DNA from 2 places in the Bacillus sp. 01N45 genome. Region 1 is predicted to be linked to the other one. Evidence: predicted binding sites of a transcription regulator. Region 1 holds the regulator's gene; the other holds the start of a gene.

Region 1 (13,096 bases):
ATTGTAGCTATTGAAGAAGCGTCTTTTTCAACTCCTTGGACTGCAGATGCCTTTCACCGTGAGTTAACGACGAATGAACATGCACATTATGTTGTGCTAGAAAAAGATGGTCGTGTAATTGGGTATTGTGGATTGTGGATAATTATTGATGAATCACATATAACAAATGTAGCTATTTTGCCAGAATACAGAGGTCAAAAGCTAGGGGATGCTTTATTGAAAGAAGTTATTTCCGAAGCGAAAGATTTAGGGGTAAAAACGATGACGCTTGAAGTACGTGTATCAAATGAAGTAGCAAAACAGTTATACAGAAAATACGGATTTCAAAATGGTGGAATTCGTAAACGATACTATGCAGACAATCAGGAAGATGGTCTCGTAATGTGGGTGAATATATAATGGAAAAAAATACGATTATACTTGGTATTGAAACAAGTTGTGATGAAACAGCAGTAGCAGTTGTTAAAAATGGAACGGAAATTATTGCGAATGTCGTTGCATCACAAATTGAAAGTCATAAACGTTTTGGCGGAGTTGTACCAGAGATTGCATCCCGTCATCATGTAGAAGAAATTACAGTTGTGTTAGAAGAAGCTTTAAAAGAAGCAAATATCACATTTGATGATATTGATGCAATTGCTGTAACAGAAGGACCTGGGTTAGTAGGAGCGCTTTTAATAGGGGTAAATGCAGCGAAAGCAGTGGCTTTTGCACATGATATTCCTCTAGTGGGTGTTCATCATATAGCTGGGCACATTTATGCGAACCGTTTAGTAAAAGAAGTTCAATTCCCACTACTATCACTTGTTGTATCTGGTGGACATACGGAGCTTGTTTATATGAAAGAACATGGTTCATTCGAAGTGATTGGTGAAACAAGAGATGATGCAGCTGGAGAGGCATATGATAAAGTAGCTCGAACATTATCCATGCCATATCCAGGTGGTCCTCACATTGATCGCCTTGCACATGAAGGGGAACCGACAATCGATTTGCCTCGTGCATGGCTAGAACCTGATTCGTATGATTTCAGTTTCAGTGGATTGAAATCAGCAGTTATCAACACTGTGCATAACGCGAAACAACGCGGGATAGAAATTGCACCGGAAGATTTAGCAGCAAGTTTCCAAGCGAGTGTAATAGATGTGCTTGTAACGAAAGCATCTCGTGCAGCAGAAGCGTATAACGTAAAGCAACTGCTTCTTGCTGGTGGAGTAGCTGCGAATAAAGGACTTCGCGCACGTTTGGAAGCGGAATTTGCGACAAAAGAAAATATCGAGCTAATTATTCCTCCACTATCTTTATGTACCGATAATGCAGCGATGATTGCAGCCGCAGGTACAATTGCATATGAACAAGGAAAACGTGCTACATTAGCTCTAAATGCAAATCCAGGATTAGATATTGAAGAATAGTTATGCACAAAATTAACCACAGCTTGTGGATAAAACCCATATTATCTGTTGATAATGTGGGTTTTATTGTGTATATAAAATGTTGATAACTTTTTTGGAAGTTGTGGATAATGTGGAAAAGTTATTTTGGGGTTTATTTTATAAAGGTGGATATGTGTATAAACCTGTGGATAAAGCAGAAGAAGTCTGACCTTTGAATGTATTCTTTTTTGGGAAATAAATCGCAAGAAGATATCTCTAAAAAACATTTTGAAATGTGCCCTTATTATAGGGGCGAGCCAACATTGTCAAACTTTGTCGGTAAATCGGTATGTCGTGTCGAATCGTTTATACCCCAGCTAGAAGATAAAAAGGATGTCGCATAGTCAAAAATCCCGACTTATGAGACATCCTTCTTATTCATACTCTTATAAATGTAATTCTTCCCATTCTGCCATACAAGCATCAAGTTGCTCTTGTAGTATTTGCTTTTTCGTTGTAATTTCACTAGCCTTTTCATAATCTGCGTATATTTCTGGTAAGCAAAGTTGATCTTCTAACGTAGCAATTTCTTCTTCAAATTCTACAATATTTTGTTCTAGTTCCTCAATTTTTCGAGTGCGTTGACGTTCTAATTGTTTACGCTCTTTTTCTTCGAGATAATTTAATTTTTCTTGCGCTACAGTTTTTTGAACAGGTGCTTGGTTTTCTTGCTGTTCTTGTTGTTCAAATGCTGCACGTTCAATCATTTCATTTTTCTTCTCCACATAGTAATCGTAATCGCCTAAATACTCTTGTGCACCTTCTGTTGACAACTCAACAACGGTCGTCGTTACACGATTAATAAAGTAGCGGTCATGTGAAACAAATAGAAGGGTGCCTGGATAATCAATTAAAGCATTCTCCAAAATTTCTTTACTATTTAAATCAAGATGGTTCGTAGGTTCATCGAGAATTAATAAATTTGATTTTTGCATCATAAGTTTTGCAAGAGCTAATCGAGCTTTTTGTCCACCACTAAGAGAAGATACTGGTTTTAGTACATCATCCCCTGTGAATAAGAAGTTACCTAATATCGTGCGAATTTCTTTTTCGGGCTGCAATGGATATTCATCCCATAACTCATTTAAAACTCGCTTAGAAGATGTTAAGTTTGCTTGTTCTTGATCATAATAACCAACAGATACATTGGATCCGAAAGAAACATCACCATTTAATAGTGGTAACTTATTCACAAGTGATTTTAATAATGTGGATTTTCCAATTCCGTTTGGACCAACTAAAGCAACGCTATCCCCGCGAGTTAAGCGCATAGTTACATGTTCAATAATCGGATCATCATCATAGCCGATAGTTGCATCCTTTACTTGTAAAACATCATTTCCACTTTGTTTTTCGATATCGAAGTGGAAGGATGCTGACTTAGAATCACCTAATGGTCTAGTCAATAATTCCATTCTATCTAATTGTTTACGACGGCTTTGAGCACGTTTTGTCGTAGATGCGCGCGCTATATTTTTTTGAACGAAATCCTCAAGTTTAGCGATTTCATCTTGTTGTTTTTCATAACGTTTCATGTCTTGCTCGTATAATGCTGATTTTAAGTCTAAATATTTACTGTAGTTACCAACAAATCGTCTGCTTTCTTTATTCGAAATTTCATATACTTGTGTAACGAGTTTATCTAAGAAATAACGGTCATGGGAAACGATTAGTATTGCGCCAGGATAGCCTTGTAAATATTGTTCAAGCCATGTTAATGTTTCGATGTCTAAATGGTTTGTAGGCTCGTCCAAAATAAGTAGGTCTGGTTTCGTTAATAATAATTTACCAAGAGCTAATCGTGTTTTTTGTCCACCGCTTAATGTAGAAATCGTCGTCTGGTGCGTTTCAACTGGGAAGCCAAGACCACTTAAAATCGAGCGAATATCTGCTTCATATTGATATCCACCTTGATCTTTATAATCTAATTGCAATTGGTCATAATCAGCTAATAATCTTTCATATGTAGCCTCGTTTGAAAAGTTTTCTTCTTTTCCCATCTCTTGCTCTAGCCTTCGAAGTTTTGTCTCCATTTGCTGCAAGTGTGTAAAGACGGTTAACATTTCATCCCAAATTGTTAAAGACGTTTCTAACCCGGTATTTTGAGCTAAATATCCGATTGAGACATCTTTTGGTTTTATAATTTCGCCACCATCATGAGATAGCTCACCAGCTATTATTTTTAATAGTGTAGATTTTCCGGCCCCATTTCGTCCGACTAATGCGATACGATCTTTCGTTTGAACTTCCAATTTTATGTTTGCAAGAATCGTTTCGGCACCGTATAATTTCGTAAGCGCGTTTACTTGTAATAAAATCAATGTTTTCACCTCAAATAATTTCTTAACTTTGCCATGTTTATATTTCTCAATCATACTAAAAATAGTGTATAGTTTAAAATAAAGAGAGAATACTTCTTCTCTTTATTATACAGGGAAATTCATGAGTGCTAAACTTCTGTATTTGATTCAAGTATATGAATAAAGATAGGAAGAGAGGAGAGGTTATATGGAGCAGCAAAAAATTCCACAGGCCACTGCCAAACGATTGCCTCTATACTATCGATTTATCCAAAACTTATCTCTTTCTGGTAAGCAACGTGTTTCATCAGCCGAATTGAGTGAAGCGGTAAAAGTTGATTCCGCAACGATTCGAAGAGATTTTTCATATTTTGGAGCGTTAGGGAAAAAAGGTTATGGATATAACGTAAATTATTTATTATCATTTTTCCGTGAAACACTCGACCAAGATGATATAACACGTGTAGCACTTATTGGAGTAGGTAATTTAGGGACCGCTTTCTTACATTATAATTTCACGAAAAACAATAATACAAAAATTGAAATGGCGTTTGATGTTAGTGAAGAGAAAGTCGGGACAGAAATCGGGGGCATTCCTGTATATCATTTAGATGAATTAGAAGAACGTTTATCAACTGATATACAAGTGGCAATATTAACAGTACCCGCTACAGTAGCACAATCTGTAGCAGATAGATTGGCAGAAACGAACGTGCATGGTATTTTAAATTTCACACCAGCGCGCTTAAATGTGTCAGATAATATAAGAATTCACCATATTGATTTAGCGGTAGAGTTACAAACACTTGTTTACTTTTTAAAGAATTATCCACAATAAAACGCAGAGGAAGCGACCTCTGCGTTTTATTATTGTTTTTTCTTTGTGAATTTAACTAAGATAAGGCGAAGTGCCAAATTAAAATCAATTGTTGCCATAACTGCAAATAGTATTGTCCACATATTCCAGATTGTATCTGTTACGTTCGTAATGGCGAAGCGTGTAAAGATACATCCTAGAAGGAAGTACAATGCAGCCATGAACAATGGTGAGTTCCTCATACTAAAAATCCTCCGATAAAGCCTTGCATTTTTTCAGCTTCTTTAATCATTTCTTGAATTTGTTCATTGCTCATTAAAACTTGAGCAACTGCAACTAATGTATTCATTGCAACATGAGCTGCGATAGGGACGATAATACGCTTCGTTTTTACATATAAAAAGGCGAATACGAGTCCCATAGAAGTGTATACCAATAAGTGAGTGAAATCAAAATGAATTGCTGCGAATACAAGAGAACTAATGATAGCAGCAATAAAGAAGTTAAACTTCTTATAAAGTGTACCAAATAAAATTTTTCTAAATACGATTTCTTCCAAAATAGGTCCTATTATAGAGATAACGATAAGGAACCAAGGTGTCGTTTTTGCGATATCCATAAGTCTTGCTGTATTTTCTGATCCAGGTTTAATTCCTAATACACGTATTTCTATCATACCGGCAATACTTTGTGAGAAAAATGCTAGGAAGAAACCGATAAAAATCCAACCAATCGTAGCTGGAACAGTAGAGCGCATTGTATCTAAACGTCTGTCACGAATATCTGTTCTAAGTAACCAAAGTACGATACATAATGCAATAAAGAAGCTAATGATTGCCCAGTGGCCAGTTATGAGTTGAAATTTCTCTTCTCTAGTAAATCCCCTGTTATCATAAAGTCCAGTTTTCAGCAGAAGTGGTAATCCAACAATGGATGATAACTGCATTAAAATGTATGTAACGATAACCCACCAATATTGTTTTTTCAAATGGTTTAACCATCCTTTCTAACTCTAGTGTATGAGATAAGGTAGGATAACATGTAAGTATGCTACCTACGATATAAACCTCGCTTAAATTATGTTTTTTTCGTAAATCCTTATTTGAAATTATAATAGAAGACAGGAGAAAGTTGTGTGTATAGCGAAAACAACTTAGGGTGTCCTTTCATATTGTAACATACGAGTAGGGGAAACAACGATTCATATAGTAAAGGTAGAAGAAGAGGGACTCTATATAGAAAAGTGTATAGCTTAATTTGCGAAAAAATTATGATTTTTTTACTTGCAAAAGAAATTGAGATTATTTATTATTATAAGTGTGTTAGCACTCGGGTGACTTGAGTGCTAATAAATAAAATTTACATAACAAAATGAGGAGGTTATTGTTCATGCTAAAGCCATTAGGTGATCGCGTTGTAATTGAGCTTGTTCAAGCAGAAGAAAAAACAGCAAGTGGTATTGTATTACCAGACACTGCAAAAGAAAAACCACAAGAGGGTAAAGTTATTGCAGTAGGTACTGGTCGAGTGCTTGAAAATGGTGAGCGTGTTGCTCTAGAGGTAGCTGCAGGTGATCTTATCATCTTCTCAAAATATGCAGGTACTGAAGTAAAATATGAAGGTACTGACTACTTGATTTTACGTGAAAGTGACATTTTAGCAGTTATCGGTTAATTATATAAATCTTAAAAAATTCAAGGGGGTCAATTATTATGGCAAAAGATATTAAATTTAGTGAAGAAGCACGTCGTTCGATGCTTCGCGGTGTCGACACTCTTGCAAACGCAGTAAAAGTAACGCTTGGACCAAAAGGTCGTAACGTTGTACTTGAGAAAAAATTTGGTTCACCACTTATTACAAATGATGGTGTAACAATCGCAAAAGAAATCGAATTAGAAGATGCATTCGAAAACATGGGTGCAAAATTAGTAGCAGAAGTTGCTAGCAAAACAAATGATGTAGCTGGTGACGGAACAACAACTGCAACTGTATTAGCACAAGCTATGATTCGTGAAGGTCTTAAAAACGTAACAGCTGGTGCGAACCCAATGGGTCTTCGTAAAGGTATCGAAAAAGCTGTTACTGCTGCAATTGCAGAATTAAAAGAGATTTCTAAACCAATCGAAGGCAAATCTTCTATCGCACAAGTAGCTGCTATTTCTGCAGCTGACGAAGAAGTAGGTCAATTAATCGCTGAAGCAATGGAGCGCGTTGGTAACGACGGCGTTATTACTTTAGAAGAATCTAAAGGATTTACAACAGAATTAGACGTAGTAGAAGGTATGCAATTTGATCGTGGATATGCATCTCCTTACATGATTACTGATTCTGACAAAATGGAAGCAGTTCTTGATAACCCATACATCTTAATTACTGATAAGAAGATTTCTAACATCCAAGAAATCTTACCAGTATTAGAGCAAGTGGTACAACAAGGTAAACCACTTCTTATCATCGCTGAAGACGTAGAAGGCGAAGCTTTAGCTACATTAGTAGTGAACAAACTTCGTGGTACATTCAATGTAGTAGCTGTTAAAGCTCCTGGATTTGGTGACCGTCGTAAAGCAATGCTAGAAGATATCGCAATCTTAACTGGTGGCGAAGTAATCACTGAAGAATTAGGTCGTGACTTAAAATCTGCTACAATTGAATCTTTAGGACGTGCTGGTAAAGTTGTTGTAACGAAAGAAAACACAACTGTAGTTGAAGGTATCGGAAATTCACAACAAATCGAAGCTCGCATTGGTCAAATCCGCGCGCAATTAGAAGAAACTACTTCTGAATTCGATCGTGAAAAATTACAAGAGCGTCTTGCAAAACTTGCAGGTGGCGTAGCAGTAATTAAAGTAGGTGCAGCAACTGAAACTGAGTTAAAAGAGCGCAAACTTCGCATTGAAGATGCACTTAACTCAACTCGTGCAGCAGTAGAAGAAGGTATCGTTGCTGGTGGTGGTACTTCACTTATGAACGTATACACGAAAGTAGCTTCTATCGTAGCTGAAGGCGACGAAGCAACAGGTATCAACATCGTACTTCGCGCACTAGAAGAGCCAGTTCGTCAAATCGCGATCAACGCTGGTCTAGAAGGATCTGTAGTTGTAGAGCGTCTAAAAGGCGAAAAAGTAGGCGTTGGTTTCAACGCAGCTACTGGCGAGTGGGTTAACATGCTTGAAACTGGTATCGTAGATCCAGCTAAAGTAACTCGCTCTGCACTTCAAAACGCAGCATCTGTTGCAGCTATGTTCTTAACGACTGAAGCTGTAGTTGCTGACAAGCCAGAACCAAATGCACCAGCAATGCCTGACATGGGCGGCATGGGCATGGGCGGTATGGGCGGAATGATGTAATTCCGTTTGCTCGAAAAACATCCATTTCTATATAGAAATGGATGTTTTTTTATGTTTTTTAGAAAAGGAAATTAATTTCTGTAGAATTTTGTCGCTTTCTCTCTTGACCATATCGATACTTCATTGTTAGAATCTAGGGAGATAATATAAAAAAATCCTTCATATATCCTCGATGATATGGTTTGAGAGTCTCTACCGGGTTACCGTAAACAACCTGACTATGAAGGCAGTGCGTCTTATATTTATAAAGAGCGGAAGACTATCTTTCTTTATAAAGCCAGACCCCTGCCTTTTCTTTGTTATGAGACTAGAGGCGGAGGACTGGCTTTTTTTATTATATTAGTAATGCTTTTTGCCTAATTGGTAAAAATATTTATATACGAGAACTAACGTTGGGGTGATTATTTTGAAGAAGCAGCATGATACAATTATCGTTTTAGATTTTGGGAGTCAGTACAATCAGTTAATAGCACGTCGAATTCGTGAGTTCGGTGTATACAGTGAACTTCATCCACATACAATTACTGCAGAAGAAATTAAAGCAATGAATCCAAAAGGGATTATCTTCTCTGGTGGACCAAATAGTGTATACGGTGAAGGCGCATTACATTGTGATGAAAAAATCTTTGAACTAGGATTACCGATCTTCGGTATTTGTTACGGTATGCAGCTTATGACGCAACACTTCGGTGGGAAAGTAGAACGTGCAAACCACCGTGAGTACGGAAAAGCTGTTCTTAAAGTAGAGAACGAATCAAAATTATATGCGAACCTTCCAGAAGAGCAAGTTGTATGGATGAGCCATGGTGACTTAGTAACTGGTTTACCTGAAGGATTCGTAGTAGATGCAACAAGTGAGTCTTGTCCAATTGCTGGTATGAGCAATGAAGACAAAAACTTATACGGTGTACAATTCCACCCAGAAGTACGTCATTCTGAGCACGGTAATGATTTAATTAAAAACTTCGTATTCGGCGTATGTGGTTGTTCTGAAGGATGGAACATGGAGAACTTTATCGAAGTAGAATTAGAGAAAATCCGTGAAACTGTTGGAGACAAAAAAGTACTATGCGCACTTAGCGGCGGTGTAGACTCTTCTGTTGTAGCAGTATTAATTCATAAAGCAATCGGCGATCAATTAACATGTATTTTCGTTGACCACGGCTTACTTCGCAAAGGTGAAGCAGAAGGCGTTATGAAAACATTCAGCGAAGGCTTCCACATGAACGTTATTAAAGTGGATGCACAAGAACGCTTCATGAACAAGTTAAAAGGTGTAGAAGATCCAGAACAAAAACGTAAAATCATCGGTAATGAATTCATTTACGTATTTGATGATGAAGCTTCTAAATTACAAGGAATGGACTTCCTAGCGCAAGGTACACTTTATACAGACATCGTTGAAAGTGGTACAGCAACTGCACAAACAATTAAATCTCACCATAACGTTGGTGGTCTTCCAGAAGACATGCAGTTCAAATTAATTGAGCCTTTAAACACGTTATTTAAAGATGAAGTACGTGTATTAGGATCAGAACTAGGAATTCCTGATGAAATTGTATGGCGTCAACCATTCCCAGGCCCTGGTCTTGGTATTCGTGTATTAGGTGAAATCACAGAAGAGAAATTAGAAATCGTTCGTGAATCTGATGCGATTTTACGTGAAGAAATTATTAAAGCGGGCTTAGACCGCGAAGTTTGGCAATACTTCACTGCGCTTCCTGGTATGCGTAGCGTAGGTGTTATGGGTGATGAGCGTACTTACGATTACACAGTAGGTATCCGCGCAGTAACATCTATCGACGGTATGACAGCTGACTGGGCACGTATCCCTTGGGACGTATTAGAGAAAATCTCTGTACGTATCGTAAACGAAGTAAAACACGTTAACCGTATCGTGTATGATATAACAAGTAAGCCACCAGCAACTATCGAGTGGGAATAGTATTATAAAAAAAGATCCATCTATTGCTCATGCATAGATGGATCTTTTGTGTTTTGCTCTTAATACGAACGAAAATGCGAAAGTTTGTAAAAATGTTCGTTTTTAAATTGACAAAACTACTTCATCGAGTTAATATGAGTATGTAATTCAAACGAAAAGTGAATATTATGCCGTCGTATAATATCGGGGATATGGCCCGAAAGTTTCTACCTAGCTACCGTAAATGGCTTGACTACGAGGCGTTTAGATAAAGATGAGGGTAAACTTGTCTTTATTCATAGAACGCTTCCATGTATATGCAATGGAAGCCTTTTTTATTTTTAATAGATAAAAGAGGGCTAGGGAGATTACGGCGAGTAATCATATAACGGGGGAAACGTAAGATGAAACGCTATTTTCAGTTTGATGAACTCGGTACAAATTATAAAACAGAGTTCATAGCAGGTTTAACGACATTTTTATCTATGGCTTATGTACTATTTGTCAATCCTGCTACGCTGTCACTTGGAAATGTTAAAGGGTTACCAGCAGGTACAGGAATGGATCCGGGTGCAGTATTCGTTGCTACAGCATTAGCAGCAGCGATTGGTTCGTTAATTATGGGGATATTCGCGAAGTATCCGATTGCTTTGGCGCCGGGTATGGGAATTAACGCGTTCTTTGCTTATACGGCAGTGTTAACGATGGGTATTCCATGGCAGACAGCAATTGCTGGAACGTTAATGTCAGGTATTATCTTTATTATTCTTACAGCTTCAGGTATTCGTGAAAAAATCATTAATGCAATTCCATCAGAGTTAAAGTTTGCAGTAGCGGCAGGTATCGGATTATTCATTGCCTTCCTTGGCTTCCAAAATGCCGGAATTATCGTGAAAAATGATGCTGTTCTTGTTGGGTTGGGGGATTTAACAAAGGGCACAACGTTACTAGCAATCTTCGGGGTTGTTACTACAATCATCTTCATGATTAAGAAAGTTAATGGTGCAGTGTTCTACGGTATGATTCTTACAGCAATTTTAGGAGTAGCGACAGGATTAATTGATACTCCAAAAGCTGTAGTGGGAGCAATACCGAGTCTAGAACCAACGTTCGGTGTGGCGTTAACTCACTTCGGAGATATTTTCACTGTTCAAATGGTGATTGTTATTATAACGTTCTTCTTTATCGATTTCTTTGATACAGCAGGTACACTTGTAGCGGTTGCGAATCAAGCTGGATTAATGAAGAACAATAAATTACCACGTGCAGGAAAAGCATTATTTGCAGATGCGATTGCAACTGTAATCGGTGCGATCTTAGGTACATCAACAACAACGTCTTACATTGAATCTTCTGCAGGGGTAGCAGCGGGTGGACGTTCTGGATTTACAGCAGTTGTAACAGCAGGATTCTTTTTGCTGGCACTATTCTTCTCGCCATTATTAAGCGTTGTAACACCAGCTGTAACAGCACCAGCATTAATTATTGTAGGGATCTTGATGGTTTCATCTTTAGGCGAAATTGATTGGAAGAAATTCGAGATTGCAGTACCAGCATTCTTTACAATCATTTCAATGCCACTTACGTATAGTATTGCGACAGGGATTGCAATCGGGTTTATCTTCTATCCAATTACAATGGTAGTAAGTGGTCGTCGTAAAGAGATTCATCCAATTATGTATGTTATGGGAGTTTTATTCGTACTATATTTCATCTACGTTCGTAAATAAAAGGGGTTTTTTGAAAGGTCTAGACTTAAGGGGAGTCTAGACCTTTTTTGCGTCTTCAGAAAATCTTAAGGATTTCCGAGCGTTTTTCTTCAGAAGTTTTCCTATAATAGAAGTTAGGGATTAAAAAAGTGATGGGGGAGATATTGTGGCGCACGAAACAATACTTGTCGTAGATGATGAAAAAGAAATTAGAAATCTTATTACAATCTATTTAAAGAATGAAGGATATAAAGTGTTGCAAGCAGGAGACGGAGAAGAAGGATTACGTTTACTAGAAGAAAATGAAGTACATCTAGTCGTATTAGATATTATGATGCCAAAGGTAGATGGTATTCATATGTGTATGAAAGTAAGAGAATCGAAAGAAATGCCGATTATTATGCTTTCTGCGAAAACGCAAGATATGGATAAAATTTTAGGATTAACAACAGGTGCAGATGATTACGTAACGAAACCATTTAATCCGTTAGAGTTAATCGCAAGGATTAAATCTCAGTTACGTCGTTATATGAAGATGAATGGTTTTGCTCTTCAAAATGAGGACGAGTTAGAAATTGGAGAGATGAAAATAAACATCTCCACTCATACAGTCATTGTGGATGGAGAAGAAGTGAAACTGACCCCGAGGGAATTTTCGATTTTAGAATTACTAGCTCGTAATCCGGGGATGGTCTTTAGTGCGGAACAAATTTATGAAAAGGTTTGGAACGAAAGATCTTTCCAGTCGGATAACACGGTAATGGTTCATATTCGGAAAGTGCGTGAAAAGATTGAGGAGAATCCAAGGAAGCCAATATATATAAAAACAGTATGGGGAGTGGGGTATAAGATTGAAAAAGATATTTAATCCATTTACTTATGTTAGGAAATTTCGAGAATTAATTGGAAAGATAATGAAGAGTGTGAAACGGAGTGTGCGAATTCAACTTATTACTGCGTTTACTGCTTGTGCGCTATTAGGTCTTTTGTCAGCAAAGGCGGCAGCGCCGTTTTTTGAGAATGCGAATCGGAAGGCGATGATCGATTATCGGGCTGGTATGGAGGAGATTAATCAACAAGCTCAAGGAGCGGCAAATAGTTCGGTTCATGAAAATAAATTAGAAGCTATATCCGATATGATCGAAAGGGAGAACCAAAGTTTAGAGCGAGGACCTAGAGCTTTAAAAATATTGGTTACTGACGAGAGCGGTAAAGTTTTATATAAAACGAAGCAGGCGCAAGAAGAGCAAATTGATTTGCATAATACGATTCGTAATGCAGCATCATTCGCGATCAACTATTCAAATGGCCAAGATGCATTTGAAAGTACAAGAAAAGAATTTATAGCTTTTGCACCTATTACAATAGAAGATAAGAATTTATACATGTTTGTTAGTGGGATTCCAGAAGGTGAAGTAATATATGATACGCAAGAAGGGCCGTTTCCATTTTGCATAGGTGTACTCATATTTATTTTCTCTTTCTTCTATATAACAAAGAGAAAGATGAAGCAAATTGAAGCGATGGCACAAGGTGTAAAGGAAATAGAAAAAGGCAACTTAG
Region 2 (7,017 bases), on a different contig from region 1:
ACTAGCTGACCCTTTCCCAGCAGCATCATATAATTGTATAAATACTGTTTGATAGCCTGCTTTCAAAGCATAGTCATACATATCATTTATATCGTGATACACTGTCTTTCCATACCAACTATCAGCATTCCCATTCCTTCCTTGTACAAAAAGAATTGGAGGCTTATTCTCATCATAATTAGCAGGTTTTTGACCTAAAAACCATTCTCCAGGTGTAAATACTTCTGTATCAGGAAATCCCTTTCCAAGCTCTTTTACAACTTCTGCCCGTACATTTGTGCTAATCATTGGAGCCATAATTAAAAATACAATCAGTAAGGCAACACATCTTCTCATCAATCGCATGTTACTCCCCCCACTTTTTTTGAAAGAAGGTGCTCTTTGTAATATTTTTTTATCTTCTCTCTTAATACTAGATAATCTTTTTACTTAAACAAAATCTTGTCCCTATTTGCAAGAGATTACTAGTACACCTTCTTTCTTAACTCACGTTATTCTCTTTGTTTCTATCTCTTCCTTTTGAGAGAACACTATAAAAAAGTTTCTCAATAATTGTTAACCGTACTAAATCCAAATATCTCTAAATCATTATTGTCTATATAAAGTATACAAATCTTGAAAAAACTTTAGGAAAAAAACACTTTATTACCACCTAGTTATAAAAAAGATTAATGAAGATATGTACTTTTATTTAATTTTATACAAAACAAACGAATAGAGGCTTATACTGTAAGACTTTCCTACCATTAAATTTTAAACTGAAATTTCCGAATAGAAAATAATATTTCGAGAAACATATATTATGATAATTTTCGCAGACTTGAATTAAACTTTTATAAGTACTAACCTATCGGTGAGCAGAAGAAAATTCTGTAAAAAGAAAGGAGAATGCTTTATGATGACCAATTTACAAAAGGAGTTTTTTAAACGACTAAAAATTCCTGCAAAAGAAATAACATTTAATGATTTAGATGAAATTCTCTTGAAAATGGGCTTGATTCTCCCCTATGAAAATCTCGATATTATGGCTGGTACTATTAAAAACATCTCAAAAAATAACTTAGTAGAAAAGTTACTAATTCAAAAACGAGGCGGTCTTTGTTATGAATTAAACTCCTTATTGTATTACTTTTTAATGGATTGTGGGTTTCAAGTATATAAAGTAGCTGGTACTGTTTATGATCTTTACGATAATAAATGGAAACCCGATGATGGTCATGTCATTATCATATTAAATCATAATTTTAAAGATTATGTTATAGACGCAGGTTTTGCATCTCATCTACCTCTACATCCCGTCCCTTTTAACGGAGAAGTGATTTCTTCTCAAACGGGAGAATATCGAATTCGCAAACAAACTACCCGAAAAGGTACACACATTTTAGAAATGAGAAAAGGAGCTAACGGGGAATCTACAAATTTCTTGCAATCTGAACCTTCACACGAATGGAAAATAGGCTATGCTTTCACTTTACATCCAATAGATGAGAAAAAAGTGAATAACATTCAAAAAGTGATTGTAGAGCATAAAGAATCGCCTTTTAATAAAGGGGCTATTACTTGTAAATTAACTGATTATGGTCACGTATCATTAACAAATAAAAATTATACAGAAACCTTTAAAGGCACAAAAAATAAACGACCAATAGAATCAAAAGATTATGCTCGCATTCTTCGTGAATCTTTTGGAATAACACAAGAAAAATATGTAGGAAAAACACTAGAAAGAGGATAGTTGACTAGAAGTATTTCATAATAAAGCAGATTCCATATTTAGAATCTGCTTTATTTTATATTTTGTTATAAAGAATTTTTTTGCTGGTATCCTTTAATTTTCAATGATATACTCATCATCATATTTATCATATTGGAGGCCTGATCCTATTTTTGATTCCGTAACTTGATCTCTTAAAAACGGTGCAGCTTCCATTTTGCTAGTTGCAATTTCAATTCCATATTTTTTCGTTAAATGGGCTAATTCTATTAAAAACCACTCTCTTCGCAATGTAACTGGAATATCCAATGTTCTTCTTTTCATATATAATAGCACCTCTTTAATTTCATAACTTAATGAACATCACTACATGCACGTGTGAAAACTACCTTTCATCACTAACATCCAATGAAACATTATAGTATATGCATGTCCATTTTAAACGTGCTATTACAAAACAATATTTCAGTTTACATAATCATATTATGTAAAAGTAGAAGAGAAAGGTATATCCCTTCCCTTTTACTCTAGAAACTTAAATTAAGAACATCTTGGTACACCTAAAGCTAAGAATAAACCTGCTACTCCCGCAGTAATCGGTACTTTTAACGTAATAACATCGTCTACTTTCGTTACTAAAAAGAAAGCATTACTTTCTTGTAATATACAAGTTACCAATAATTGAAATTCCATTTAAACCCCCTCCTTTCAATCGTTATATTACACTTTATGAATTCTATCCGAAAATGTAATAGGGATTGTATCCGTTTTTCCTTATATACGAAATAAATATTTATAAATCTATTAAAAATACTAATTTTCTAAATTTATATAAATCGTGTAATATCCAATAAGTTCCTATATAATCAATAGTGAAAATCTTACAAATGGAGGTATAAAAATGGCGATTTTGAGTAATATTGGTGTAGCTTTATTTTTCATTGCTTTTATTCTTTTAATACTATGTATCATTTCATTCTTTAAGAAAAATGGAAAAGCAAAACAATATGGTCGTCCTACTGTTATTCTTTTTATGATTTCAATTCTCTTAATAGGAATGGGCACTACAAAATCTGAACACCCAGTCATCGATTTTTTTGCTACTTTAAGTTTAATTTTATTTATTTTTTTCCTTGTTCTAGCAATCTTATCCGTAATTAAAAAGACAGGTGTAGCAAAAAAACAATTTATTATCACTGCTATTTTATTTGTCATTTTTGTTGCATTATCAAGTATTTCAGCTCCTTCTTCCGAAAAGACGACAGCAACAAATAAACAAGTCGCTTCTAATAATGAAGAGAAAAAAGGTGATAAAAAGAAAGAAGCGGATGAGAAAACTCAAAAGCAAGAAGATGAGAAGCGTCTAGCCGATGAACAAGCTCGTAAGCAAGAGGATGAAAAACGTCTAGCCGATGAACAAGCTCGCAAACAACAAGAAGAGCAAAAACGCCAGGCTGATGAGCAAGCTCGCAAACAACAAGAAGAGCAAAAACGTCTCGCTGATGAACAAGCTCGTAAGCAACAAGAAGAGCAAAAACGCATAGCTGATGAGCAAGCTCGTAAACAACAAGAGGAACAGAAAAAAGCACAGCAAGCTCAAACACAACCTGCTGCAAGTAACAATAGTAATGTAACTTACGCAAATTGTGCCGCAGTTAGAAGTGCTGGGAAAGCTCCTTTATATAGAGACCAACCAGGTTATAGCTCTAAACTTGATCGTGATGGTGATGGAGTTGCATGTGAAAAATAGTATAAAAAAAGAAGCTTCTAGTAAGCTTCTTTTTTTATCAAATAGTATTGCGATTAATTACCTTCTCTCTCTCTTCCATTTATAACACTCCTATTATTCTCAAATCAGACACATAATAAGTGATTTCAATCACCACATTGTTTTTCATTTATCGCTATTCTTAATTTAGATATTACATTTAAACTTTATGGAGGCATTCATATGGAACATACATTTACTGAAACTTCAATTGTTGGTGAGATTGTTACGCAATTTCCGAAAGCTAGTGATCTTTTTAAATCGTATAGAATAGATTTTTGTTGTGGTGGTAATAAGCCGCTTATTGATGCAATTCATGAAAGAAATTTACCGGCTTCTGAAGTAATTACAAAGTTAAATACACTTTATCATAATACGAAACGATTAAATGAATCTGAAATTGATTGGAAAAATGCTTCTTATCGTGAATTGATTGATTATGTAATTAATAAGCATCATCGTTATTTAAATGAAGAATTACCGCAGTTAAGTCCATATGTGACGAAAGTATTACGTGTTCATGGAGTAAATCAGCCTCATTTAGCTCAAATTCATAAGCTATTTCATGAACTTAAAATGGAATTAGAACAGCATTTAATTAAAGAAGAAACGGAAGATTTTCCCTTAATTTTAGAATTTGAACAAAATCCAACTAATGAAAACTATGAAAAGTTAAGCAAGGTAGTAGATGAGTTGGAAAATGAACATAGCCACGCCGGAAATATTATAAAAGAACTTCGTAAAGTGACAAATGACTTTACTCCTCCAGAAGGAGCTTGCGGCACTTATCGACTTGTTTATCAACGCCTTGAAGCGCTAGAGTCTGATTTATTTGAGCATATTCATTTAGAAAATAATATTTTATTTCCGCGTGCCATTACAAGAGCATAAATCAAGTGCAGGACATGAGTGTAAATACTTATGTCCTGCTTTTTCATTTTGCGAAAAATATCCACGCCCCCCTCAAACAAATCCGAATTTTAACAATTTGTGAATCATTATATAAGTGTGATAAATATCACATCTCCCCCTTTTTTAATTTTCTATAATAAAAATATAATTCTTTGTTCAACATTTCACATAAAAAGGGGAAACAAAAATGAAAAAACATTTAGTTATGATCGGAAATGGTATGGCTGGCATACGCTGTATGGAAGAAATATTAAAACATGATAGTGATTCCTATGAGATTACTATTTTTGGAGATGAACCGCATCCAAACTACAACCGTATTATGCTCTCTCATGTTTTACAAGGCAAAACAAATATGCAAGATATCATTATGAATGAATATAGTTGGTACGATGAAAACGAAATAACTTTGTATACAAACGAAAGAGTTCAAAGTATTAACCGAGAAGAAAAAATTATTATTACAGAAAAGAATCGTACTCTTACATATGACAAGCTCATTATTGCAACAGGTTCTAGTGCTTTTATTTTACCTGTTGAAGGTTCCACACTTCCCGGTGTAACAGGATTTCGAACTATTGAAGATACACAATTTATGATAGATACCGCTAAAGAAAAGAAAAAGGCCGTTGTCATTGGTGGCGGGTTACTCGGTTTAGAAGCCGCAAGAGGTCTAATTGACTTAGGAATGGACGTACATGTTGTTCATTTAATGCCTAACTTAATGGAGCAACAACTAGATACGAAAGCAGCTTCTCTTCTGCGTGAAGATTTAGAAGCACAAGGCATGAAGTTTTTAATGGAAAAGAAAACTGTAAAAATTCTTGGTACAGACTATGTTGAGGGCATTCAATTTGAAGATGGTGAAGTTGTAGATTGTGATTTAATCGTAATGGCTGTCGGAATACGACCAAATACGAAAATAGCAAGAGATGCTGGTCTCATTGTCAATCGCGGCATTGTAGTCAATGACTATATGCTAACAAATGATGAATCCATTTATGCAGTTGGCGAATGTGCAGAGCATAACGGTATCGCTTATGGACTTGTTGCTCCTCTTTATGAACAAGGGGCAATATTAGCGAAACATATAACGAATTTACAAACGAATGGATATACGGGCAGTATCGTCGGTACACAATTAAAAGTTGCTGGTTGTGATTTATTCTCTGCTGGTCAAATATATGAAGATGATCAGACGAAAGCAATATCGATCTTTGATGAATGTAAACGTTCCTATAAAAAAGTATTAATTCGCGACAATAAAGTCGTTGGTATCGTTTTATATGGTGACACAGCTGATGGTACACGCCTCTTTAGCATGTTAAAGAAAGAAGAAGATATACAAGAATATACACCAGCTTCCATTCTTCACAAAGCTGGTGAAGAAAGTGAACTTGACATTGCTACAATGAGTGCGGATGACACGATTTGTGGATGTAATGGTGTTACGAAAGGTACAATCGTTCATGCCATTTTAGAACAAGAGTTAACTACTTTTGAAGAAGTAAAAGGCTGCACGAAAGCAGCAGGATCTTGTGGTAAATGTCGTCCGCTTGTGGAACAAGTTTTATCTCATACACTCGGAGATGCTTTTGATGCTTCTGCGCAGTCTGCTGGTATGTGCGGATGTACAACTTTATCACGTGATGAAGTCGTAGCAGCCATTCACGAGAAAGGTTTAAAATCTCCAAAAGAAGTACGAAATGTTCTTGGTTTTGTACATGAAGATGGCTGTTCGAAATGTCGTCCTGCTTTGAACTACTATTTACGTATGGCGATTCCAGAAGAATATGAAGATGATAAAGCGTCCCGCTTCGTTAATGAAAGAATGAACGGTAACATTCAGCACGATGGTACATTCTCTGTTATTCCACGTATGTACGGAGGCGTTACAACAGCAGATGATTTAATGAAAATTGCTGAAGTTGCGAAAAAATATGATGTTCCTCTTGTGAAAATTACAGGTGCGAGCCGAATTGGCTTATACGGTGTTAAGAAACAAGATTTACCTAACGTATGGGCTGACTTACATATGACTTCGGGGTATGCGTATTCAAAATCACTTCGTAATGTAAAATCATGTGTTGGTTCTCGCTTCTGCCGTTTCGGTACGAAAGATTCATTAGGACTTGGTATGCTCCTTGAACAATCATTAGAAATGGTAGATACACCCCATAAAATGAAGATGGGTGTAACGGGTTGTCCGCGTAACTGTGCGGAAGTACTGACGAAAGATTTTGGAGTTGTTTGTGTCGAAAATGGATACCAACTTTATATTGGCGGAAATGGTGGTACAGAAGTACGTGAAGCTGATTTTGTAATGATTGTCTCTACTGAAGATGATGTCCTTCGCATCGCTACAGCTTACATGCAATATTATCGTGAAACTGGTATTTACGGAGAGCGTACTGCCTACTGGACAGAACGATTAGGCTTCGATCACATAAAAGAAATACTGCAAGATGTAAATATGGTCACTAAGTTAAATGAACGTTTCCAAACAGCTCGTGGCACATATAAAGAAGCTTGGGGACAAGCACTGGAAACGAAATCATTAAAAGCGATGTATGAAGTAGAAACTGTGAAATAAGGAGCTGTGATCTATATGATACAAACGAAA

The links. Region 1 encodes Rex, which represses fermentation and respiration genes when NADH is low (regulators of the CRP and FNR family bind a similar motif). Its sites were predicted from a motif close to TTGTGAAATATTTCACAA; they were not measured.
Region 2: a site for Rex is predicted at 4,547-4,564, ahead of nirB (NADPH-nitrite reductase large subunit). Genes of this name have one in related genera too.

Annotation. Positions count from the first base shown of each region.
Region 1 covers NZ_JBFTQW010000027.1:1,524-14,619, forward strand. Annotated here, with positions in the region: gene rimI (ribosomal protein S18-alanine N-acetyltransferase) at 1-399, shown strand, start outside; gene tsaD (tRNA (adenosine(37)-N6)-threonylcarbamoyltransferase complex transferase subunit TsaD) at 399-1,415, shown strand; gene AC1DMU_RS29105 (ABC-F family ATP-binding cassette domain-containing protein) at 1,823-3,757, opposite strand; gene AC1DMU_RS29110 (redox-sensing transcriptional repressor Rex) at 3,945-4,574, shown strand; gene AC1DMU_RS29115 (YdiK family protein) at 4,604-4,795, opposite strand; gene AC1DMU_RS29120 (CPBP family intramembrane glutamic endopeptidase) at 4,792-5,541, opposite strand; gene groES (co-chaperone GroES) at 5,943-6,227, shown strand; gene groL (chaperonin GroEL) at 6,266-7,900, shown strand; purine riboswitch at 8,040-8,141, shown strand; gene guaA (glutamine-hydrolyzing GMP synthase) at 8,307-9,845, shown strand; purine riboswitch at 9,999-10,100, shown strand; gene AC1DMU_RS29140 (NCS2 family permease) at 10,229-11,554, shown strand; gene AC1DMU_RS29145 (response regulator transcription factor) at 11,700-12,401, shown strand; gene AC1DMU_RS29150 (sensor histidine kinase) at 12,385-13,096, shown strand, end outside.
Region 2 covers NZ_JBFTQW010000005.1:40,063-47,079, forward strand. Annotated here, with positions in the region: gene AC1DMU_RS13120 (esterase/lipase family protein) at 1-345, opposite strand, end outside; gene AC1DMU_RS13125 (arylamine N-acetyltransferase family protein) at 896-1,735, shown strand; gene AC1DMU_RS13130 (hypothetical protein) at 1,829-2,038, opposite strand; gene exsG (exosporium protein ExsG) at 2,255-2,407, opposite strand; gene AC1DMU_RS13140 (excalibur calcium-binding domain-containing protein) at 2,610-3,464, shown strand; gene ric (iron-sulfur cluster repair di-iron protein) at 3,666-4,373, shown strand; gene nirB (NADPH-nitrite reductase large subunit) at 4,582-6,987, shown strand; gene nirD (nitrite reductase small subunit NirD) at 7,003-7,017, shown strand, end outside.